4 regions of the Falsarthrobacter nasiphocae genome follow, and region 1 is predicted to be linked to each of the others. Evidence: riboswitches for the same ligand, from Rfam matches in the RefSeq annotation. Region 1 holds a riboswitch; each other region holds the start of a gene.
What was found. A riboswitch is a leader RNA that binds a small molecule or an ion and turns the genes downstream of it on or off. The one in region 1 is predicted to bind S-adenosylmethionine.

Region 1 (5,878 bases):
ATGCCGATGACAACGACCGTCCGTCGGGCCACCTTGACCTCGGCCTGAGGATCGCTCTGCCCCTTCTTGAGGACATTCGCATAGATGTCGTGGGAGAACGAGGCGGCCGCCGTGAGGGTCAGGCCGGCCACGACGGCGAGGATCGTGGCGAAGGCCACCGCTGAGATGAGCCCCATGAGGACTGTGCCGCCGAGAGAGAAGGCGAGGAGCGGCGCCGCCGAGTTGACGCCGCCCGGCGCCTTGGCGATGGCTTCCTGGCCCACGAGCGCGGCCGCGCCGTAGCCCAGCACCAGCGTGAACAGGTAGAAGAGGCCAATGAGAATGATGGCGACGACGACGGACCGCCGGGCCTCCTTCGCCGTCGGCACGGTGTAGAAGCGCATCAGCACATGCGGCAGCCCGGCAGTGCCCAGCACGAGGGCCAGGGACAGCGAGACGAAGTCGAGGCGGGTGATGTCGTTCTTGCCGTACTTGAGGCCGGGCTCGAGCAGCTCCGGCTTCCCGGTGGTCTCCACGGCGTGGCCGAGGAGGCTCGAGAAGTCGAACCCGTGCATGGCGAGCACCCAGACGCTCATGATGCCCGCGCCGAGGATGAGGAGGACGGCCTTGATGATCTGCACCCACGTGGTGCCCTTCATGCCGCCGATGAGGACGTACGCGATCATGAGGACGCCGACCACCGCGATGACGAGCGACTGGCCCGTCTTGGAGTCCACCCCGAGGAGCAGGGAGACAAGGCCGCCGGCGCCGGCCATCTGTGCGAGGAGGTAGAAGAAGCAGACGGCGAGCGTCGTCAGGGCGGCGACGATGCGCACGGGGCGCTGACGGAGCCGGAAGCTCAGCACGTCCGCCATCGTGAAGCGTCCCGTGTTGCGCAGGAGCTCCGCCACGAGGAGGAGGGCCACCAGCCAGGCCACGAGGAATCCGATGGAGTAGAGGAATCCGTCGTACCCCTGGACGGCGATAGCGCCGACGATCCCGAGGAACGACGCCGCTGAGAGGTAGTCGCCGGCAATGGCGAGGCCATTCTGCGAGCCGGAGAACGAGTGCCCGCCCGCGAGGTAGTCCGCGCTCGTGGTGTTGGCGCGCGAGGATCGGATGACGATGATCATCGTCACGATGATGAAGGCCGCGAAAATCGAGATGTTGAGGACGGGGTCCCCGACGGCGGCGGCGATGGTCGGCGCGGCAATCATGCGCGGTCCTCCTTGTCAGCGGAGCCGAGGGCGGGGCCCGTGGCGTCGGCGTAGTCGGCCCTGATCTCCTCGCCCAGCGGGTCCATGGTTCGGTTCGCGAAGCGCACGTACATCGCGGTGATGACAAACGTGCTCACAAACTGGAGAAGACCGAACACCAGGCCGATGTTGATGTTGCCCATGACCTTGATGGACATGAAGGAGTGCGCGTAGGCCGCCAGAATGACATAGGCGAAATACCAGACGAGAAAGGCGATCGCCAGGGGGAAGACGAATCGCCGGTGGCGGCTCTTGAGCTCTCGGAACGGTGCGGAGTCCTGGACCGCCTCGTAGGAGTCCAGCCTCCGTTCGTCTGCGCGTGGCTGATGCATGGCCGCGGCCCTACCTTCACACTCAGTGGGCCGCCGTCGTCTCTCGCTCGGCGTGAGGGCGGGCCCCATTGTCCTCTCGACGGGCGTTCCCGCGAGTTGGATCGAGATTAACAGAGACCTAGATCACAGTCACATATGTGTCGGATCACATTGCCGAGTCGGTGCCGAGGAGCCCCCGGACAGGGCCCTCGAGGAGAGCCGCGTGCGTGAGAAATGCGTCGTGCCCGTTCGGGGCCGAGATGCTCACATGGGGCGCCCCCAGAGCACGCGCTAGCCGCTCCGACTGCGCCGGCAGGTAGAGCCGGTCCGTGTCCACGCTCGCCACGAGGAACCTCACCCCGGCAGCCCGCGCGAGCGCAGCCTTGACCCCGCCCCGTCCCCGCCCGACGTCGTGCCCCATGAGCGCCTGCGTGAGGCGCAGGTAACTGTTCGCATCGAAGCGCCGGGAGAGCTTGGCCCCCTGGTGACGCAGGTACGACTCGATGGCGAACCCCTCCGCCCCGTCCCCCTCCTGCGGGCACCGGGAGAACCGCGCCTCAAGCTCAGCCTCGGAGCGGTAGGAGACGTGGGCGATCTGCCGCGCGAGGCTCAGGCCCTGCACGGGGGGCCGCTCCCGCGAGTAGAAGCCGCCCCGGAAGTCGGGATCCGCCCGGATGACGTCGCACTGGACGGCGCCGAGCCCGATCTGCTCAGCGGAGGACGCCGCCGTTGAGGCGATGACGGCGCAGGCGTCCACGAGGCCGGGGAACGTCACGGCCCACTCGAGCGCCCGAGCCCCGCCCAGCGAGCCGCCCAGAACCGCCGCCCACCGGGCCACCCCGAGACGCTCCATGAGCAGCCGCTCCGCCCTGACCCCGTCCCGTAGCGTCACCGCGGGAAAGGCCCCCGCGTACGGCCGCCCCGTCCTGGGGTTGAGCGAGGTCGGCCCCGTCGATCCCGCGCACCCGCCGAGCACGTTGACGGCGACCACGAAGAAGCGCGTGGTGTCCACGGCCCGCCCCGGCCCGATCAGCGCGTCCCACCATCCCGGATCCGCCCCTGCCCCGTGCGCGTGGGCGTCCCCCGTGAGCGCGTGCAGGACCAGCACCGCGTTCTGCCCCCGCGCGTCCAGCGTCCCCCAGGACTCCCACGCGAGGCTCACGTCCTCGAGCCTCTCGCCTGACTCGAGGTCAAGGGGGCCGACGACGGTGACGCCTGCGGCCGTGGGTGCCCCGCCGTCGCGGTCCGGGCCGCCCGGGCTCGCCGCCCCGTCCGGGCGCAGTGCCTGCGAGGAAGCGGCGCCAGAGGGGGTCGAGGGCGCGTGAGCGGGTGACTGGGTGCGGGCGGGTGACGGGGTGTGCTGAGACAAGGTCATCGGCGGCCTTCCAAGATCCCAGGCCGCACTCGAGGCGGCCGCGCTTGCCCGCGCGCCGGTTGTGGCTGCGGACCAGGTCCTCACCCGGGGCACCCCGCCGCGGTGGGAGGGTTGCCGACCAGCTAGCCGGGGCTTGTCAGCTGGTACTCGTGACCTAACCCGTCCATTGTGGACCGAAGCCCCGCCCCCTCGCAACGCCCTGCGCGCGCTGCACGGGTCCCAGGCCCGCCCCGTGCAGCGCCCCCGAGTGTCCAGCGGCTCGCACCACATGAGACGGGGCCGCCCGCGCGCGACGCGCGGGCGGCCCCGTGGCAGGCTCCTGAGGGCTATGCCTTGGCGGCGGCCTCCTCGGCCTCGAGGTCCACTCCCTGCGTGAACTGGGACATGTAGAGGCGGTAGTACGCCCCTTCGCGGGCGATGAGCTCCGCGTGCGTGCCCTGCTCGACGATGTCGCCGTCCTCCATGACGAGAATGATGCTCGCGTCCCGAATGGTGGACAGGCGGTGGGCGATGACGAAGCTCGTCCGGTCCGTGCGCAGGGCCGCCATGGCCTTCTGCACAAGGAGCTCGGTCCGGGTGTCAACGGAGCTCGTCGCCTCGTCCAGGACCAGCAGCGAGGGCTGGGCAATGAACGCGCGGGCAATGGTGATGAGCTGCCGCTCACCGGCGGACACGTTGGTGCCCTCGTCGTCGATCACCGTGTCATACCCGTCCGGCAGGGCCCGGACGAACCGGTCCACGTAGGTGGCGCGGGCCGCCTCGACAACCTCCTCGTCCGTCGCGTCCAGGCGTCCGTACCGGATGTTCTCCCGGATGGTGCCCCCGAAAAGCCACGCGTCCTGGAGGACCATGCCCACCTTGGAGCGGAGCTCGGTGCGGGAGAGGTCCCGCACGTCCACGCCGTCCAGGCGGATCGAGCCGGTCTTGATCTCATAGAACCGCATGAGGAGGTTGACGAGCGTCGTCTTGCCCGCGCCCGTCGGTCCCACGATGGCCACGGTCTGGCCAGGCTCGGCGGTGAACGTGAGGTCGCGGATGAGCGGCTTGTCCTCCACGTAGGAGAAGCCGACGTGGTTGAACTCGACACGGCCCTCGACTCGCGCCGGAAGGACCGAGCTCTCACCCTCGGACGCCTCCTCGTCGGCCTCGAGGAACTCGAACGTCCGCTCCGCGGAGGCCACGCCGGACTGGAGCATGTTCGCCATGCCGGCGATCTGCCCCAGCGGCTGCGTGTACTCGCGCGAGTACTGGATGAACGCGGTCGCGTCGCCGAGCGTCATCTGGCCGGAGGCCACGCGGAGCCCGCCGAGCACCGCAATGCCGACGTAGCTCAGATAGGACACGAACTGCATGACCGGCATGATCATGCCGGAGATGAACTGCGCCCCGAAGGACGCCCGGTAGAGCTCCTCGTTGCGCTCGTCGAAGCGGGAGATCATCTCCTCCTCGCGGCCGAACACCTTGACAAGGTCGTGGCCTGAGAAGGACTCCTCGATCTGCCCGTTGAGGGCGCCCGTGTTCTTCCACTGCTCCTTGAACTTCGCCTGGCTGCGGGAGCCGATCACACCCGCCGCGACGCCGGAGAGCGGCAGCGCGATGAGGGCCACGAGAGCCAGTTGCCACGACACGATGAACATCATGACGATGATGCCGACGACCTGGATGATCGACGACAGCAGCTGCGAGAAGGCCTGCTGGAGCGCTTGCTGGATGTTGTCCACGTCGTTCGTCACGCGGGAGAGCACGTCGCCGCGCTGACGCGTGTCGAAGTACCCGAGGGGAAGAGCGTTGATCTTCGCCTCGACCCGCTCGCGCAGACCGTAGACGGCCTTCATGACCATCCGGTTGAGGAGGTAGGCCTGGAGCCACAAAAGCACGGACGCGCCGAGATACATGGCCAGCACTGTGAGGATGAGCCGCAGGAGCTTGTCGAAGTCGATGCCCTGCCCCGGCGTGAAGTCCATGCCGGCGAGCATGTCGGCCATCTTGGAGTCGCCGCTCGCGCGCACGCCGTCGATGACCTGCTCCCGCGTGGCCCCCTCGGGGACGCTGCCCGCCATCTGCTTGCCGACCACGCCGCCGAAGATCACGTCCATTGCGTGGCCGAGGATCCTCGGCGCGATGACGTTGAGCATCGAGGCCGCGACCACCATGAGGGTCACGACGAGCATGCCCACACGCTGCACTGCCAGCAGGCTGAAGAGCTTCTTGGCGCTCGGCCAGAAGTCCTTGGCCTTCTTGCCGGACGAGCCCCCGAACATGTCGCCGTCCATCTCGCCGGGCGTGAAGTCGTCGAACTCATCCGGCCCGGCGGCTGCCGCGTCGAGCTCCAGAGGCTCCTGCGCGGCGGCCTCCTCCTTCGCCTTCATGCGCCTGCTGCTCATGCCGCCTCCTCCGCGCTCATCTGGGATTCGACGATCTCCTGATACGTCGTGCTGCTCTTCAGGAGGCTCTCATGCGTTCCCCTGTCGACGATCTCGCCCTTGTCGAGGACGAGGATTTGGTCGGCGCCGCGGATCGAGGAGACGCGCTGGGCCACGATGATGACCGTCGCATCTCGCGTCGGCTCCTCCAGGGCCGCCCGCAGGCGCGCGTCAGTGGCCACATCCAGGGCCGAGAACGAGTCGTCGAACAGGTACACCTTGGGCTTCATGACGAGGGTCCGGGCGATGCACAGGCGCTGCCTCTGCCCGCCGGAGACGTTCGTTCCGCCCTGAGAGATGGGCTCGTCGAGGCCCTTGCTCTTCGCCTCGACGAAGTCGCGCCCCTGCGCAATGGCCAGCGCCTCCCAGAGCTCGTCGTCCGTGGCGTCCTGCTTGCCGAAGCGGAGGTTCGAGGCGATCGTTCCCGAGAACAAGTACGGCTTCTGCGGCACCATCGAGACGATCTCCTTGAGGTCGTCCCGGCCGATCTCCGCCACGGGCACTCCGTCAACGAGCACCTCGCCCTCCCCCGCA
Region 2 (5,878 bases), 730 kb from region 1:
AGGCACACTGCCGCCGGGCATGGCCGTCAAGGAGGTCTCCACGCTGTCTGAGGCCATGCAGCTGTTGTTCTAGCCCCCGCCAAATTGTTCTGGCCGTCACCGCCCGGAGCCTAGAATGACGGGGAGGCCTTTGCGCCTCGGACAAGCGGCCCCGGCTCGCACGAACCACCCCAAGAAAGTCCCCATGCCATCTGCGAATGAGTCCACCCAGCGAGACTCCCTCCTCCGTGAGACCCTCAAGCGAGTCGCCCCCGGAACTCCGCTGAGGGAGGGGCTCGAACGCATCCTGCGCGGCCGGACTGGAGCACTCATCGTGCTGGGGGAAGGCCCGGAGATTGACAGCATCTCCCACGGCGGGTTCGTCATCGACACCGAATTCACCCCCGCCCGTCTCCGAGAGCTCGCCAAGATGGACGGCGGAATCGTCCTCAGCCGGGACGGCTCCCGCATCCGCAGCGCAGCCGTCCATCTCCTGCCCCAGTCCGCCACGACGGCCACGGAATCGGGCACCCGGCACCGCACGGCGGAACAGACCTCCCTGGCCACGGGCATGCCCGTCATCACCGTCTCCGCGTCGATGAACATCATCTCCCTCTTCACAGACGGCACCCGGTACGCACTGGACCGCCCCGAACTCATCCTCGAACGCGCCAACCAGGCCCTCAACACCCTGGAGCGGTACCGCGAGCGCCTCGAGTCCGTCATGCACCACCTCACCCAGCAGGAGCTCGAGGCCACCGTCTCGGTGCGGGAGCTCGCCACCGCCGTGCAGCGCCAGGAGATGGTGCGCCGCATCATCCACGAGATCTCCACGTACACGCTCGAGCTCGGCGCGGAAGGCCGCCTCGTGACGCTCCAGCTCGAGGAGCTCGCCTCCGGCACCGAGGGCAACACCGAGCTCCTCCTACGGGACTACGCAGGCCTGGACATTCATGACCGCGCCCACCCGGGGGCGGAGGGCTCAAGCTCCGCCCAGCCGACCACGGCCGGCGCAGCCCCGAAGGCCCCCCAGGAGCCCGCCTCGCCCAAGGCCGAGGCCGCGGCGGCCAAGGCCACAGCCAAGGTCATCGCGGATCAGCTCGCCGCACTCGCCGAGCTCACAAGCGCCGAGCTCGTGGACCTCAGCAAGGTCGCGGCCATCCTGGGCGTCGAGTCCAGTGTGCAGTCGCTCGACAGGCTCGTTCAGCCCCGGGGGCACCGCATCCTCGGGCAGATCCGCAACCTGCCGCGGAGCGTATCAGACCGGATCGTGGCCCGGTTCGACGGCCTCCAGGGCCTCCTCGCAGCCTCCACCGAGGAGCTCATGAGCGTGGACGGCGTCGGGGAGCAACGGGCCAGGATCGTCCGGGAGACCCTCTCCCGCATGGCAGAGCTCAACTTCTTCGAGCACTACTAGGCCCCTCGCCTCAACTGAGCGCCACCCTCCAGCTCGCGGCCTGCGAGCCCCGGGGGTGCCCGCCACCGCCAGACCCGGGCTACTGGGCGTTGAGCTGGAACGTCTTCGGCGCCGAGGACACCTTCCCGAGCGTCCCCACCAGCTGATACGTGCCGGGGTCCGCGGGAGCGGCCGTCGCCGAGCACGAGCCCGAAGACTTGCCGCGATTCCACGTGAAACGCGCCGTCTCCGACTTCCCGGGCTGGATGTTCTTGTACAGGTCCTTCGCGTCCTTGCGGCAGACAGTCGTGGAGAACACCTTCTGGGAGCCGTTGAGGACGCTCAAGTCCATGACCTTGGTGCCCACGTTGACCACGCACGCCTCGCTCGAGATATTGGTGATCTTCAGCTCGAACACGGGCATGTCCTTGGGGCCGTACGCCTCCTTGTCCGGCTTGGCCTCCAGCTGCACGAACTGGTCGTAGCAGAGGGGGTACTCGGCTCCACTCGCGCTCGGCGCCGCGCTGGCAGAACTCGGGGCGGACGGAGTCGCGGAGGCCGTGGGCCCGGCGGCCGGCGCAGACGAGGGCGCACTGTTCCCCGCCGCGCGAACGAGCGCCACAATGCCCGCAACAATCCCCCACACGATGGCCACGAGCAGGAGCAGCACAATGACGGCTGCGATGCGTCGGCGGCGGTACACGGCAGGCGACAAACGGGGCATGGATCTGCTTTCCTCCGGGCGGGCGGCTCTCCGCACGAGTCTATGCGGCCAACCTGGCCGCCTCTTCAGAGCCCCTCCCGCATAGGCTTGAACGGTGACCCCGACAGCCGCCCGCCTCGACTCCTTCCACCGCCGCCTCCTCGACTGGTTCGACGACCACGAGCGAGACCTTCCCTGGCGCCACGACGGCACCACCGCGTGGGGCGTCTTCGTCAGCGAAGTGATGTCGCAGCAGACCCCCGTCGCCCGCGTGGCCCCCATCTGGGCGGAGTGGATGACGCGCTGGCCCCGTCCGGCCGACCTCGCGTCCGTCCCCGAGGCTGAGGCGGTCCGGGCCTGGGGCCGTCTCGGCTACCCGCGGCGGGCCCGGCGCCTCCACGCAGCGGCCGTGGCCATGGTCGAGGACCACGCCGGCGAGGTCCCCGACACCGAGGAGGAGCTCCTCACCCTCCCCGGCGTGGGCCAGTACACGGCCGCCGCCGTCGCGGCGTTCACGTTTGGCCGCCAGGCCGTCGTCGTCGACACGAACATCCGGCGCGTCCACGCCCGCTGGGAGACGGGGCACGCCCTGCCGGAGCCGAGCCTCACGCGCCGGGAGATGGCGCTGGCCGCCGAGCTCCTCCCGTCAGAGGAGAGCGGGCTCTCGCCGAGGTACAACGCGGCCGTCATGGAGCTGGGGGCGCTGGTGTGCACGGCGCGCTCGCCGCGGTGCGGGGACTGCCCTCTCCTCGACGACTGCGCGTGGATTGCGGCGGGGCGGCCCGAGCCGCATTACACCCCGAAGGGCCAGCCGTGGGCGGGGACGAAACGGCAGATCCGCGGGGCGATCGTCGGGCATCTGCGGGAGCGGGAGGACGGGGACGCGCGGACGACGACGATCCAAGCCGTTGTGGGCTCGGTCCAGCCCTCCCCTGAGCCAAGCCGCGTGGAGGAATGCCTCGAGGACCTCATCAGGGAGGGCATGGTGACGCAGGACGGGGACCGGGTGACGCTGTAGGCGTGGCGAGTGCCTGCGCGCCGAACCCCCGTGACAACGGGGCTGCGAAGGCCGAAACGCTCGCCGGGCCGGAGGTCAGGCAAGGCCGAGGGCCGGACCCCATGGGGACGTGAAAGCGGCGGCCCCCAAACGGGAACCGCCGCTGCACGAAAAGAAGTGGGTGAGCCGCTGCGTGACTGTGCGCGGCCTGCACCGGGACGCCGCTCTCACGGCACGGAGTACTACTCGTTGTTGCCGAGCTTGTCCTTGAGGAAGTCCCCGGCCTTGTTGAGCTTGTCGCCGTGCTGCTCCTGCAGACCGTCGACCTTCTCGTTGAGGCCACCGAGCTTGTCGCCATGCTGCTCCTGCAGACCGTCGACAGCTCCGTTGAGACCGCCCTCGCCGTTGGCGGCGTTTCCGAGCGCGTCCTTGGCACCATTCTTGATGTCTTCGAAACCCATGTGCGTCTCCTTCTGTTGAAGAAAGACCTGAATCACCGTGATGATTCCGGCGGCGCCAGTCCGGTCAGCGCTCTTGTTCTTCAACCTAGACCCGTGGCGACGATTCCCGCAAGCACCCCGGTGAATCCCCGGGGTGCGGCCAGCCCACTGCCAGGGACCGCATCGCAGCACCCGTTCAGGAGAGGCGGCGAATCATCCGAGTGTTGCCCAGGGTGTTGGGCTTGACCCGCGCCAGATCCAGGAACTCGGCCACGCCCTCGTCGTGAGACCGGAGGAGCTCCGCGTAAACGGCCGGATCGACGTCGTCCTGATTGCTCATGACCTCAAAGCCATGGCGAGCGAAAAAGTCCACCTCAAAGGTGAGGCAGAAAACCCGGGTGACCCCAAGGCTGCGCGCGTCGTCGAGAAGAGACTCAAGCAGGCGGCCCCCGAGGCCCTGGCCGCGAGCCCGCCCGTCAACCGCCAGCGTGCGGACCTCAGCGAGGTCCTCCCACATGACGTGGACGGCGCCGCAGGCAAGAAGCCCCTCGGCGTCCTCGGCGACCCGGAACTCCTGGATGGACTCGAAATAGGAGACGGCCTCCTTGGCCACAAGCACGCGCTCAGCCGCGAGCGGTGCGACGAGGGCGCGGATCCCCGCGACGTCCCCCGTCCTCGCGCGGCGGATGACCACGTCCGGCTGTGCGTCGGGTCCGTGCGGTGGGGTGAGGGATTTCGCGGCCATGCCTCCCAGTATGGGTTGCGGGCGGCCGGATTTGTGAACGCGCCCGCCTCTGGGTCAATATAGGAAAAGCAGGATCAAGAGACCCGACGCAAAGCTCTGGCTAGTCGGGCGGCAACCCTCTCCCGTAGTGGGGTGCCCCAGATGAAGATCCGGCCGGCGCGGATTGCGCTCCGGCAAGTACGGCGGTTCCTCGCAGAGAACAGCCTCGATCACACATGAAGGGCCCTTCCTCTGCGAGCCGCCACAGTACTGATGCGGCTCACCGTTCACTTCCAGCCGTCTCTGTGGACACAGGCGGCGGCTGACCGTCACATCAAGGAACATCATGAAACTCAAGAAGCTCATCGCTGCGGCGGCTATAGCCCCCATCGCCCTCAGCCTCGCGGCCTGCTCGCCCTCCGAATCCTCGGGCGACGCCAGCGGCTCGAAGGACTCGAAGACCGTCACGATCGGCATCGTGGACATCAACCCCCAGCAGGACGTGCTCAAGGAGGTCGCGAAGGAGAAGGGCATCAACATTGTCTACAAGCCCTTCCAGACCTACACGCAGCCGAACCCGGCGCTGAAGCAGAAGCAGATTGACCTCAACTGGTTCCAGCACATCGCGTACCTCGCGGACTACAACGTCAATGCGAACGACACACTGACGCCGATCGGCCCCACCGAGATCGTCCCGCTGGGCCTGTACTCCAAGAAGCACACGTCCGTGAAGGACCTCCCGCAGGGCGCCGAGGTGGCCATCCCCAACGACTCCATCAACGAGGCGCGCGCGCTCAACCTCCTCAAGGCCCAGGGCCTCGTCACCCTCACCTCCGAGACCACGGCGCCGAGCACCCTGGACGTGGACAAGGCGAAGTCCAAGGTCAAGGTCACCCCGGTTGACGCCACCCAGACCGTGCTCCAGCTGAGCTCGCTCGACGCCGCCGTCGTGAACAACACGTTCCTGGGCCGCGCGAACCTGGACCCGAACAAGGCCCTCGCGAAGGACGACCCCAAGGATCCCTCGGCCGTCCCGTACGTCAACGGCTTCGTCTCCCGCGCGGAAGACAAGGACAACGAGACCTACAAGCAGATTGCCGAGCTCTACCACGACTCCCGCGTCCAGGAGGCCGTGAAGAAGGAGTCGAAGGGCACCTCGGTCGAGGCGAAGAACTCGCAGGCCGAGATGATCGACGTCCTCAAGAAGTACGAGGACTCGCTCAAGAACGCGAAGAAGTAGGCGCAGTGTCGTCAGTTCTCAACTCCTCGGCGGCGGGCACCGAGCCCGCCGCCGAGGGCGCCATTGTCTTCACCAACGCGACGAAGCAGTTCAGGGTCGGCAAGAACCTTGTCACGGCGGTGGACAACGTGTCCCTGCGCATCGAGAAGGGCGAGATCTTCGGGATCATCGGCTACTCGGGTGCGGGAAAGTCCACAATCGTCCGCCTCATCAACGGTCTTGAGCCCGCCACGAGCGGCTCCATCCTCGTCAACGGCCAGGAGGTCGTGGGGCTGAGCGAGGGGCAGCTGGCGAAGATCCGCCCGAACATCGGCATGATCTTCCAGCAGTTCAACCTCCTCACGTCCCGGACCGTGGAGCGCAACGTCGAGTTCCCGCTGGAGCTCGCCGGGTGGCCCA
Region 3 (5,878 bases), 1.0 Mb from region 1:
CATGGCACTCCTTGGTCGTTGTCGAACTGACAAAAAGCACTCTACGCCCTGAGGGCCCCTCCGCAAGCCACGCGTCACCGGCGCCCCAACGCGGCGTGGCCTCGAACCTCCTAGACTGGACAAGGACGCCGGAGGGACGCGACCGGCGCATGACACCAGGAGATTTCCCGATGACCCTTGCCCTTGACCGTGTGCCCCTCAAGCGGGCCCTCGTCTCCGTGTATGACAAGACCGGCCTCGACGAGCTGGCCCGCGGCCTCCACGAGGCCGGGGTGTCCATCGTCTCGACGGGCTCCACGGCCAAGCGCATCGCCGAGGCCGGCGTCCCTGTCACGGAGGTCTCCGAGGTGACCGGGTTCCAGGAGTGCCTCGACGGCCGCGTCAAGACGCTGCACCCGCGCGTGCACGCGGGCATCCTCGCGGACCGCCGCAACGAGGACCACGTGGCGCAGCTCGAGACCATGGAGATCGAGCCCTTCGACCTCGTCGTCGTCAACCTCTACCCGTTCGCGGAGACGGTCCGCTCCGGCGCCGGCCAGGACGAGGTCGTCGAGCAGATCGACATCGGAGGCCCCTCGATGGTCCGCGCCGCGGCCAAGAACCACGCCTCGGCCGCGATCGTCGTGGACCCCGCGTCGTACCCGAGCGTCGTCGAGGCCGCCAAGAACGGCGGCTTCGACCTGCGCGCCCGCCAGCGCCTCGCCTCCCTCGCGTTCGCGCACACGGCGGCCTATGACAACGCCGTGGCCGCCTGGACCGCCGCCCAGTTCGGCGACGACGACCAGCCCGCCGAGTTCCCGCCGTACGCGGGCGTCGCCCTCGAGCGCGCCGAGACCCTGCGCTACGGCGAGAACCCCCACCAGAGCGCGGCCATGTACGTGGACCACGCCGCCCCGGAGGGCATCGCCCAGGCGGAGCAGCTCCACGGCAAGGCCATGAGCTACAACAACTTCGTCGACGCGGACGCGGCCCTGCGCGCGGCGTTCGACTTCACGACGCCCGCCGTCGCCATCATCAAGCACGCCAACCCGTGCGGGATCGCCTCGGTCCCTGAGGGCGGCGAGATCGCGGACGCCTACGCGAAGGCGCATGCGTGCGACCCGGTCTCGGCCTTCGGCGGCGTCATTGCCTCCAATCGCACGGTGACGGAGCGCATGGCGCTCGCGGTCAAGGACGTCTTCACGGAGGTCGTCGTGGCGCCCGGGTTTGAGCCAGCCGCCGTCGAGATCCTCACGCAGAAGAAGAACATCCGCCTGCTCGTCCTCCCGGAGGGCTTCCGCCGGGACTCGGTGGAGATGCGCCAGATCTCCGGCGGCATGCTCCTGCAGAAGTCTGACGTGATCGACGCCGAGGGCGATTCCCCGGCCAACTGGACCCTCGTGGCCGGAGAGGCCGCGGACGAGCGGACCCTGGCCGACCTCGAGTTCGCGTGGCGCGCCGTGCGGGCCGCCAAGTCCAACGCGATCCTCCTTGCGAAGGACCAGGGCGCCGTGGGCGTGGGCATGGGCCAGGTCAACCGCGTGGACTCCTGCCGCCTCGCCGTTGAGCGCGCCAACACGCTCTTCACGGTGGACGGAGAGCCCGTGGAGCGCGCGCGGGGCGCCGTGGCCGCCTCGGACGCGTTCTTCCCCTTCGCTGACGGCCTTCAGATCCTGCTCGACGCCGGCGTGCGCGCGGTCGTCCAGCCCGGCGGCTCGGTGCGGGATGAGGAGACGATCGCCGCGGCGAAGGAGGCCGGCGTGACGATGTACCTGACCGGCACGCGCCACTTCTTCCACTAGAGATCGCGCGTCATGATGTGGTTGGCACGGCCGTGCCACTGATGTGAAAATGAGCGGGCTCTGCCGTGAATCGTGGAAGTTTTTCACCGAATCGTCCACCAGAAGACAGAGCCCGCTCATGATCCAGGGTGACGTGCCTGTGGCACTGGCCGGACGCTTGTGCCTCCTCGCTACGTCATCTCCTGGACAGAGACGCGCAGGTCTACGTTGCTGAGAGGATCGGTGCTTCCGGCCATGGCGGACTGCTGCCCCCGAGGCGGCCCTCGACACTCACTCCAGGCTGCATCGCGCACATCACCGCAGGGGGATCTTGATTGTGTCTCGTCCTAGAATCATGAAATCCATCGCTCCTTCCCTCGCCATTCTGGCGACGGCGATATTTTTGTGGGTTGCCGCCCGCGGAACGCGGAGCCCTCGCGAGACCGTGATTCTTTTCTCACTCATTTTTGGTCTGTATCTGCTGGGTGCGGTGTGGGCGTATTTCCGACGGCAGCATGGACTGGCCGTATTTTTGGCTATCGTGTCTTTCGTGGCAATTCCAGCCCTGGTTTCCTATGGATATTTTGTTGAGATGGTGACCCGCTGAATCTTGGGGCATGGCGTTGTTGACCCCATCTGTGTCGACCGCGCCGTGGGCCATCACCGCTGGGCTCCTCGTGAGCCCCGTCCGGACTCCTGCGATCCGCCCCGCGTGTTGACGAGCGTCCGCCTTCGGCGCTACGGTCGGAGAAGCAAACCATCAAGAGCGGCCGAGAGATCTGGCTCAGTGACGCCGCAGCAACCATGGTCGACGACCCTTCGCCGCCCAACGGTGCTTCCGCCAGAACCGATGGAGATGTATCACACGAGCCGTCTCCGGGAGCCCTCGGCAGGACTGCGCCCCGTTCCCGGTCTCACCGTTCACTCTGATGCCTCCCTTGGTTGATCCCAAGGAGTGTCCTATGACCCGATCCATCCCGGCGCGGCGGAGCGCCGCGCGCCCCCGCTCGTTCTCCGAGGTCCCACACGCCGGGCCCGGTTTCCACACCAGGGCCGTCCATGCGGGCCACGGCGCGGAGCCCCGCCCCGCCCCGGATGCGCGCTCTCGCGTGGAGGCGCAGCTGGCGGCCCTCGAGGGCGGCGAGGCGGCCTTCGCCTTCGCCTCTGGCCGCGCCGCGTGCACGGCGGTCCTGCGCGCCATGCTCGGCCCGGGTGACAGCGTCCTCTTCGGGCGTCAGGGCGACGCCGGCTCCCGCCGCGTCGTCGAGCAGCTCGCCCCGGCGGTCGGCTTCACCCAGACCCTTGTGGACGTCTCCGATCTCGACGAGGTCGAGGCCGCCGCGGCCCGCACGCGCCCCGCCGTGATCTGGGTCCACTCGCCGTCCGCCCCGTTCCTCGCTGTGGCGGACATCCCCGCGCTGGCCCGCGTTGCGGCCTCGGTGGGGGCCGTGCTCGTCGTGGACAACACCGCGGCCACGCCCTTCGCGCAGCAGCCGCTCGCCCTCGGCGCGGACGTCGTCGTCCACTCCCGGGCCGGACTCCTCGCGGGGCACGGGGGCGCGCAGGGCGGCGCCGTCGTCGTCGGCCGCTCAGGGCTCCCCAGCCCTGGCGAGGCGGGAGGGACCGGCACCCCGCAGCTGAGGAGGAGGGGGCTCGCCGAGGCCGTGGCGCGCGCCCGGCAGGAGGACGGGACGGCCGCCGGCACCCAGGCGAGCGCGCTCATCACTCGGGGGCTCCCGACGCTGGGGCTGCGCGTGGAGCGCCAGAGCGCCACGGCCCTGCAGCTCGCGCGCTGGCTGGAGCACCAGCCGGACGTGGAGGAGGTGCTGTACCCGGGGCTGCCGGGCTGCCCTCAGCACGCCGTTGCGCGGCGCCAGATGCGGTGCTTCGGCGCGGCGCTCGGGCTGAGGCTCTCGGGAGGGCCGACGGCGGTGCGCGGCTTCGCGGAGTCCACCCTCCTCTTCGCGCCGTCAGCCGGCGGGGGAGGGGTGGCCTCGGGGCTGAGCCTCGGTGACGGGCTCGTGGGCCTGTTCGTGGGGCTCGAGGACGGCGCGGACCTGAAGCGGGACCTCTCCCGGGCGCTTGACCACGCGAGGGCGCGGGTCGAGGAGGAGTGGCTCCTGCGGGCCGGCTCGATGTTCGCGGGCGCTCTCGGCTGACATTCTGGCTTGCCTGAGATGCTAGGGGGCATGGAGAAGAACTCAGCTGAATCAACGGTGAATGCGGGCACGCGGGAGGTCGACGTCGTCGTCATCGGCCTCGGCAACGGCGGGGAGGGGATCATCTCGAACCTCGCGGGCCAGGGCCTCGAGGTCGTGGGAATCGAGGCGCACCTCGTCGGCGGGGAGTGCCCCAACTACGCGTGCGTGCCGAGCAAGATGATCCGGCACGAGTCCATGCGGGAGCACCCTGCCTGGGACCGCGTGGCGCACCGGATCCGCCGGGACACGGCGCACAACTGGGACGACTCCACGACCACGGAGAACCTGCGGGAGACCGGCGCGGAGATCATCCACGGCATCGCCGAGCTGACGGGGGAGCGCACCGTGACGGTGCGGCATGCCCGCCCGGACGAGAGCCAGGGCAAGACCCCCGACGGCAGCCCCAGCGGCTCCCACGACTCGGCCTCCGACGCCTCAACCGAGACCGTGTTCCGCGCTCGGCGTGCCGTGGTCCTCGGCACAGGCTCGGTCAGCGTCCTGCCCGAGGTCAAGGGCTCCGCGGGAGACGTGGGCCAGAACGCGATGGCCTTCCCGACCGCGCAGGAGACCCGCCGCCCCGGCGAGCCCGTGCGCTTCTGGACCCACCGGGACGTGGCCACGGCCACGACGCTCCCCGCCAGCGTCGCTGTCATCGGCGGCGGCGTCATCGCGTGCGAGCTCGGCCAGTTCCTGGCCCGCTTCGGGGTCGAGGTGACCATGCTTGTGCGCGGCCCGCGCCTCATGCGGACCGAGGGCGCGAGCGAGGCCGAGTTCATCAAGGGCTGCCTCGAGGCGGACGGCGTCCGCGTCCTCACCGAGACCGAGGCCGTCTCCGTTGAGCACACGGAGTCCGGGGCCGTCCGGGCGGTGCTCTCCACCGGCGGGGAGATCGTCGTCGAGCGCATTCTGGCGGCCACCGGACGCAAGCCGCGGGACCCGCGCGCGACGGACGTCTACTGCCGCGTCCTCGAGGACGGTGAGCCCTCCTCCTGGCTCTTCGCGGTGGGGGACCAGGGCTCGCACGGCGAGTTCACGCACGTGGCCGTTCCGGACGGGAAGATCGCCGCGGACGTCATCCTCGCGGGCGGGGAGGTCGACGACGTCTCGCCGTTCCCCCTCCACGCCGTCCCGCGCGTGACGTTCACGGTCCCGGAGATCGCCGGAGTCGGGCTGACGGAGGACGCGGCGCGGGAGAAGGCCGAGGATGAGGGCTGGGACGTCGTCGCCACGACCAAGGACGTCAATGAGAACGCTCGCGGCTGGATCGACGAGCTGCACGGGTCGATGACCCTCGTCGCGGACCGGAAGAGTGGGCGGCTCCTGGGGGCCTCCGTGGCCTGCGAGGGGGCGGGCGAGGTCCTCGGCGCCCTGACCGTGGCCGTCCACGAGAAGATGACAGTCGGGGAGCTGCGGCGCGTCCTCTGGGCGTACCCCACGCTGCACCGCGTCATCGGGGACGCGCTCGCCGAGCTGGACGCCTGAGCGCCGCCGGGGCAGGCCCAGCACAGCCGGGGGCGGAAGGAGACCAGCGCGGCGCTCCTTCACCCCGGCGCCGGCGGCCGCGCGGGGCGCCGGCGGTAGAATTGGCCTGTGACTGACACCCAGACTGACGTCCTGCCGCCCTGCCCCGAGTGCTCCTCCGAGTACGTCTACGAGATGCCGCCGCTGCTCGTCTGCCCCGAGTGCGCGCATGAGTTCTCCCCCGCGGACGCTGACGCTCCGGGAGAGGACGACGACGCCCCCCGCGTCATCAAGGACGCCGTCGGCAACGTCCTCGCGGACGGGGACACCGTCACCGTCATCAAAGACCTCAAGGTCAAGGGCCAGTCCCAGTCCATCAAGGTGGGCACCAAGGTCCGCGGCATCCGCCTCGTGGACGGGGTCGGGGACCACGACATCGACTGCAAGGTGGACGGG
Region 4 (5,878 bases), 400 kb from region 1:
AGGGTGGACGAGAGTGTGCTCATGGGAGCCTCCTGGGTAGGGAAGGGTGAGGTGAAGGGAAAGGAGACGGGCCGCGAGGGCGGCGCCGTGGTTCAGAGGCGGGGAAGAATCCCCGCGGACCGGAGCCCGGTCACGCGCTCGCGAACGCCGGCAAGGGCGGGCTCGTTGGCGAGGCTCGAGGTGTCCCCGAGTGGGGTCTCCGTGAAGATCTGGCCCAGCAGCCTGCGCATGATCTTGCCGGAGCGGGTCTTCGGCACGTCCTCGACGGCCACGACGTGCGCGGGCTTGGCCACCGGGCCAATCGCGGCGGCTACCGCTTGCCTCACGCGTTCGCGGACCGCTGCGGCGTCATCCGTGCGCGTGGAGGGGCCGACGACGAAAACCGCCACAGCCTGCCCCGTTCGCGCATCAGGCACCGCGCACACGCCCGCCTCCGTGGCCTCGGGCAGCGTCAGGACCGCGGACTCGATCTCGATGCTGGACAGGCGGTGCCCGGACACGTTGAGGACATCGTCCGCCCGGCCGGAGACCCAGAGGTGGCCGTCGCGGTCGAGCGTCGCCCCGTCCCCGGAAGAGAACCAGCCCCGCTCCGCGAACGCGCCGAAGTACGAGTCCCGGTACCGGCCCGGGTTCCCCCACACGGTGCGGGCGATCCCCGGCGGGACGGCGCCCAGGACGAGGTGCCCCGACTGGCCCGGGCTCACGGGGCGGCCCGCGTCATCCACGACGAGCGCCCGCGAGCCCGGCAGGGCAGCGTGGACGGAGCCGGCGGGGACGGGCGCGGCGGCAGCGTCGTCGCCCTCTCCCATCTCCCAGGGGAGGGGGGAGCACACGGTGGCGCCGGTCTCTGACTGCCACCACGTGTCCACGTGGGGAAGGGGGCCGAAGGCGCGCGCAAACCAGGCGTGGGTGTCGGGGTCGATGGGCTCGCCCACCGTGCCGAGGATGGCGAGGCTTGCGAGGTTGTAGTGGGTGGGCAGCCCGTCCGGGAACCAGGAGCGCAGGGTGCGGACGAGGGTGGGCGCCGTGTAGTAGCTCGTCACACCGTAGCGCTCGATGATCTCCAGGTGCCGGCCGGGGTGGGGCGTGTCAGGCGTCCCCTCGTAGAGGACCTGCGCAGCGCCGTTCGAGAGCGGGCCGTAGAGCGCGTACGTGTGGGCCGTGACCCAGGCGAGGTCCGCGGTGCACCAGTGGACGCGGCGGCCGGCGACGCCGAAGAGCTGCTCGAACGTCAGGCTCGCTTGCGTGAGATACCCGCCCGAGGTGTGCACGAGGCCCTTGGGGCGGCCGGTCGTGCCCGAGGTGTACATGATGAAGAGGGGGTGCTCTGCGTCGAAGGAGGCTGGCTCGTGCACGGTGGGAAAGCCGCCGACGAACGTGTCCCACACCCGGTCTCGGCCGGGAGTCAGCGGGACGTCCAGGCCCGTGCGGCGGACCACGAGAACGGCCTCGACCCGGTTGTCCCCAGACAGGGCCTCATCCGCGAGAGGCTTGACCGGCACCGGCAGGCCGCGGCGATTCTGGCCGTCGCTTGTGATGAGCACCTTGGCGCCGGTGTCCTCAATGCGGAACTTCAGCGCCTCCGCGCTGAAACCCCCGAAGACGAGGGCGTGGACCGCGCCGATGCGCGCGCAGGCCAAGGCGGCGACGACGGTCTCCAGGATCACCGGGAGGTGGATGACCACACGGTCCCCCGGCCCGACGCCCAGCGACTCCAGGGCGTGGGCCGCCTGGGAGACGAGCTCCTGGAGGCGGCGGTACGTCACGGTCTGCCGGTCGCCGGGCTCTCCCTCAAGGTGCAGTGCGACCTCGGAGCCGCGGCCCGCCGCCACGTGGCGGTCCACGCAGTTGACGGCGACGTTGAGGCGGCCGCCCTCGAACCACGTGAAGGCGGGGACGCCGTCTGGGCTGACGGACTCGGCGTGGACGGTGTGCCAGGGCTCGTCCCAGTGAAGCCGGCGGGCGGCGTCGGCCCAGTAGCGCTGGCGCTCGGCCTCGGTGGTGGGGTGCGCGAGGAACTGCGGGTCCAGGGTGGGGTGCTGTGCGGCCGGGGCGGTGAGGGGCCCGTCTGGCAAGAGGGACTCGAGCTCCGAGGCGCGGGCCCGGCGGGGGCTGGCGAGAGCGGCGGCTGCGGTGAGTCCCGGAGCGCCTGGGGATGTGCGGGTGCGCAGAGGCGCGGCGGCCTTGACCACGGAAAATCACTCCATCGATCTTGGCGGAAGCACCCTGCTGAATCAGGGTTGCTGCGGCGTCATGGAGCCAAGTCTCTCGGCCGCTCTGGATGGTTCGTGTTTCTAGAATGCATCGAGCGGGCGCTCTGCGCAAGTCCCCTCGTGGGCCTGCCCACATGCTGGGCTTCTGGCCCCTGGTCTCATCCCGGGGCCGCTCGCCCCTTGCCCCTGGTCTCTTCCCCGCGCCCCGCGCCCCGCTGCGGGGCTGGGGCAGGGGGTGGGGAAGGGCGGGTCTCGCTAGGAGGCGAGCCGGGCGAGAGTCTCGCGGATGCCGTCGTCATTGCGGCGGAAGGCGCCCACGATGACGTACCCGAGCCGCGGCATCTTGGCCCCGGCCGTGTTCCAGGTCTCTGTCACGCGGGCGCCGCCCTCGGCGAGGGGCTCGATCTCCCAGCGCCACTGGTGGCCGCCGGGGTGGGTCCACTCGATGAGCCGGCCGTCCTCGAAGGCCGTGACGCGGTTACGGATCTTGTAGCGCAGGTGGTTGAGCTCCATGTGGGTGACGAACTCGTCGCCCAGGGTGAGGCGCTCCGGTCCAGTCACTTCTGCCTGGACGCTGCCGCTGCCGTCGAGTTCGTGGTGCCGGTGCGGGTTGGCCAGCGTCTCGAAGAGCTCCTTCGGGTCGCGAGCTGTCTCCACGGTGTAGGTGATGCGGTCTCGTGAGGTGACCTGTCGGGTCGGTGTCGTCTGCATGGGGACAGCCTACGAGACGAAAATCGGCGTTTATTAGGAAAGGTCCAGGTTTCCTAATAGGCCAAGCTCAGGTTAGTCTTACCTAAGCGACTCGTCGCTGCGTATGATCGACCGACCCTAGACAAGGATTCACTGTGGACTTCTCTCGTCGCACGGGCCTCCTGGCCTTCGGCAGCCTCACCGCGGCCGCCCTCCTCTCCGCCTGCTCCACCGGCTCGTCCGACAAGAGCGCCTCTTCGCCCTCCGGGTCTGCCGCTGCGGACAGCGGCGCGTTCCCCGTCACCATTGAGCACGCGTTCGGCTCCACCGAGATCAAGGCGGAGCCCAAGCGCGTCGCCACGATCTCCTGGGTCAATGCCGACGTCGTGCTGGCGCTGGGCGTGGTCCCCGTGGCCATGGCCAAGGACACGTTCGGTCAGAACGAGAAGGGCTCCCTCCCCTGGAAGGACGAGGCGCTGGAGAAGCTCGGCGCCCCGATCGGCTCGGACAAGGCCCCGGTCCAGTACTCCGACGCGGACGGCATCAACTTCGACGCCCTGGCCAAGGCGACCCCGGACCTCATCGTGGGCGTGTACTCGGGCATGACCAAGGAGGACTACGAGAAGCTCTCCAAGATCGCCCCCACCATCGCGTACCCCGAGGTCGCGTGGGGCACGTCCTGGCAGGACTCCCTCACCATCGTCGGCAAGGCACTGGGCCGCTCCGGCGAGGCCAAGCGCCTCCTCGATGAGGGCAACGCCAAGCTCGAGAAGGTCAAGAAGGACCACCCGGACTTCGCGGACAAGACGTTCATCTTCGCGAACCTCACCCCCGGCAAGACGGACGGCGTCGCCGCCTACACGAGCATCGACAACCGGCCCCGTTTCATGGAGTCCCTCGGGTTCAAGCCCGCGCAGGTCGTCGTCGACGCGGAGAAGAAGGCGGGGGAGAAGAAGTTCAACGTCCAGTTCTCCGCAGAGAACTCGAAGGACCTCGCCTCGGACATCCTCCTGACCTGGGTCCCGGACGCCAAGACCGCCGAGGCGATCAAGAAGGACAAGCTCCTCAGTCAGATCCCCGCGGTCAAGCGGAACGCGGCCGTCTTCGATTCGAACAACACGACGACGATCGCCCTGTCCGCGATCTCGATCCTCAGCATGCAGTACGCGATCGACAACTACGTGCCGAAGATCGCCGAGGCCGTCAAGAACGCGTAACCCGTCGATGAGTCACCCCGTTGAGAACCCGGCGCAGCAGAGGCGGCGGCGGATGACCGCGTGGGGGGCCGGCGTGATCCTGCTGGCCCTCCTCGCCATCAGCATCCTGCTGAGTCTTGCCGTCGGCGCGCGCAGCGTCCCTCTGGGGGACGTGTGGCGCGGGCTGACGGCGGATGACGGCTCCTTTGAGGCCGCCGTGGTCAGCGCCCGCGTCCCCCGCACGGTCCTCGCGGCCTGCGCGGGGGCGGCCCTCGGGCTCGCGGGCACAGGCATGCAGGGCCTGACCCGCAACCCGCTCGCGGACCCGGGCATCCTCGGGGTGAACTCGGGGGCGGCGCTCGCCGTCGTCGTCGGCATTTTCGCGTTCGGCGTGAGCGGGCTCGTGGGAACGATGGCGGCCGCCCTCATCGGGGCCGCCGCCGCGAGCCTGCTCGTGTTCCTCATCGCGGAGTTCGGCCCCTCGAACGGCTCGGCGGTCAATCTCGCCATCGCGGGCGCGGCCGTGGGCGCCGCGTGCAGCGCCGTCATCGGCGCCATCCTCCTCAACAGCCAGGTGACGCTGGACGTCTTCCGGCGGTGGCAGATCGGCTCGGTGGCGACGAACTCGTTCGAGTCCTTTGTGCCCGTGCTGCCGCTGCTCCTTGCGGGCGCGGCGCTCCTGCTCACCAACGCGGGCGCGCTCAACGCGATCGCGCTGGGCGAGGACGTCGCGCGCGGCCTGGGCGTGTCCCTGGGCCGGGCCCGCTGGACGGTGGGCGGCGGCTTCGTCCTCCTCGCGGCGGGAGCCACGGCGGTCGCGGGGCCCATCGGCTTCGTGGGGCTCGCCGTCCCGCACATGCTCCGGCTCTTGCTCGGCGGGGACCATCGGCGGATCATGCCCCTCAGCCTGCTGGGCGGGGCGGTGCTTGTGCTGGCGGCGGACGTGCTCGGCCGCGTGGTCGCGCCTCCGTCGGAGGTGGCGGCGGGCGTGCTGACGGCCGTCGTCGGCGCGCCGGTGCTCGTCTGGCTCGCGGCCTCGAAGAAGGGGGCGATGACCCAGTGAAGGCCGTCATCACCCTCTCCGTGGCGGTGGTCGCGCTCTTTGCGGGCTGCGTCCTCCTCGGCGACTACACCGTGACGATCCCCGACTTCTTCCGCATCCTCGGCGGCGAGACGATCCCCGGCGCGAGCTACATCGTCATGGAGTCCAAGCTCCCCAAGGCCGTTGCGGCGCTCCTCGTGGGGCTCGCGTTCGGCCTCTCCGGCGCCCTCTTCCAGACGCTTCTGCGCAACCCGCTGGCGAGCCCCGACATCATCGGGGTCAACAGCGGCGCGTCGACGGGCGCGGTCCTCGCGATCCTCCTCTGGGGCGCGCAGGGCATGCAGATCAGCGGCGCGGCGGTGGCCGGCGGCCTCCTGGTCGCGGCCGTCATCTATGTGCTCTCCATGAGGGGGAGGACGACGACGCAGGCCGGCGGCAGGCTCATCCTCATTGGCATCGGCCTCGCCGCCATGACGAGCGCGCTGACGAGCTGGCTTTTGACGCGCGTCGGCATCAACCAGGCCCAGGAGGCGCTCCTGTGGATGAGCGGCTCGCTCGGCCGGGTGACGTGGGAGCGGATTGGGATCCTTGCGGCGGCCCTCGCCGTGCTGCTGCCTGGCGTCGCGCTCATTGCCCGCCGGCTGCGGATGCTGGAGCTGGGGGATGACCTGGCGCAGGGGCTGGGCGTGGATGTGGGGCGCTCCCGGCTTCTTGTCATTGCGGCCGGCGTCCTATTG

Region 2: it holds a riboswitch for S-adenosylmethionine, as region 1 does, so the genes downstream of both, J2S35_RS04575 (MetQ/NlpA family ABC transporter substrate-binding protein) here and metX (homoserine O-acetyltransferase MetX) in region 1, are expected to answer to the same signal.
Region 3: it holds a riboswitch for S-adenosylmethionine, as region 1 does, so the genes downstream of both, J2S35_RS03215 (trans-sulfuration enzyme family protein) here and metX (homoserine O-acetyltransferase MetX) in region 1, are expected to answer to the same signal.
Region 4: it holds a riboswitch for S-adenosylmethionine, as region 1 does, so the genes downstream of both, J2S35_RS06030 (acetate--CoA ligase) here and metX (homoserine O-acetyltransferase MetX) in region 1, are expected to answer to the same signal.

What each region holds. Positions count from the first base shown of each region.
Region 1 covers NZ_JAVDUI010000001.1:1,736,860-1,742,737, reverse strand. The annotation lists gene J2S35_RS07865 (solute symporter family protein) at 1-1,196, opposite strand, end outside; gene J2S35_RS07860 (DUF485 domain-containing protein) at 1,193-1,567, opposite strand; gene metX (homoserine O-acetyltransferase MetX) at 1,713-2,921, opposite strand; SAM riboswitch class IV at 2,957-3,076, opposite strand; gene J2S35_RS07850 (ABC transporter ATP-binding protein) at 3,248-5,305, opposite strand; gene J2S35_RS07845 (ABC transporter ATP-binding protein) at 5,302-5,878, opposite strand, start outside.
Region 2 covers NZ_JAVDUI010000001.1:1,007,000-1,012,877, forward strand. The annotation lists gene radA (DNA repair protein RadA) at 1-73, shown strand, start outside; gene disA (DNA integrity scanning diadenylate cyclase DisA) at 185-1,396, shown strand; gene J2S35_RS04555 (hypothetical protein) at 1,476-2,099, opposite strand; gene J2S35_RS04560 (HhH-GPD family protein) at 2,194-3,096, shown strand; gene J2S35_RS04565 (hypothetical protein) at 3,318-3,536, opposite strand; gene J2S35_RS04570 (amino-acid N-acetyltransferase) at 3,712-4,260, opposite strand; SAM riboswitch class IV at 4,333-4,446, shown strand; gene J2S35_RS04575 (MetQ/NlpA family ABC transporter substrate-binding protein) at 4,586-5,479, shown strand; gene J2S35_RS04580 (methionine ABC transporter ATP-binding protein) at 5,485-5,878, shown strand, end outside.
Region 3 covers NZ_JAVDUI010000001.1:715,110-720,987, reverse strand. The annotation lists gene J2S35_RS03230 (MFS transporter) at 1-3, opposite strand, end outside; gene purH (bifunctional phosphoribosylaminoimidazolecarboxamide formyltransferase/IMP cyclohydrolase) at 171-1,781, shown strand; gene J2S35_RS03220 (hypothetical protein) at 2,116-2,367, shown strand; SAM riboswitch class I at 2,515-2,617, shown strand; gene J2S35_RS03215 (trans-sulfuration enzyme family protein) at 2,723-3,919, shown strand; gene J2S35_RS03210 (NAD(P)/FAD-dependent oxidoreductase) at 3,950-5,443, shown strand; gene J2S35_RS03205 (zinc ribbon domain-containing protein YjdM) at 5,552-5,878, shown strand, end outside.
Region 4 covers NZ_JAVDUI010000001.1:1,339,824-1,345,701, forward strand. The annotation lists gene sfnG (dimethylsulfone monooxygenase SfnG) at 1-23, opposite strand, end outside; gene J2S35_RS06030 (acetate--CoA ligase) at 93-2,075, opposite strand; SAM riboswitch class I at 2,201-2,288, opposite strand; gene J2S35_RS06035 (SRPBCC family protein) at 2,469-2,924, opposite strand; gene J2S35_RS06040 (iron-siderophore ABC transporter substrate-binding protein) at 3,059-4,120, shown strand; gene J2S35_RS06045 (FecCD family ABC transporter permease) at 4,173-5,162, shown strand; gene J2S35_RS06050 (FecCD family ABC transporter permease) at 5,159-5,878, shown strand, end outside.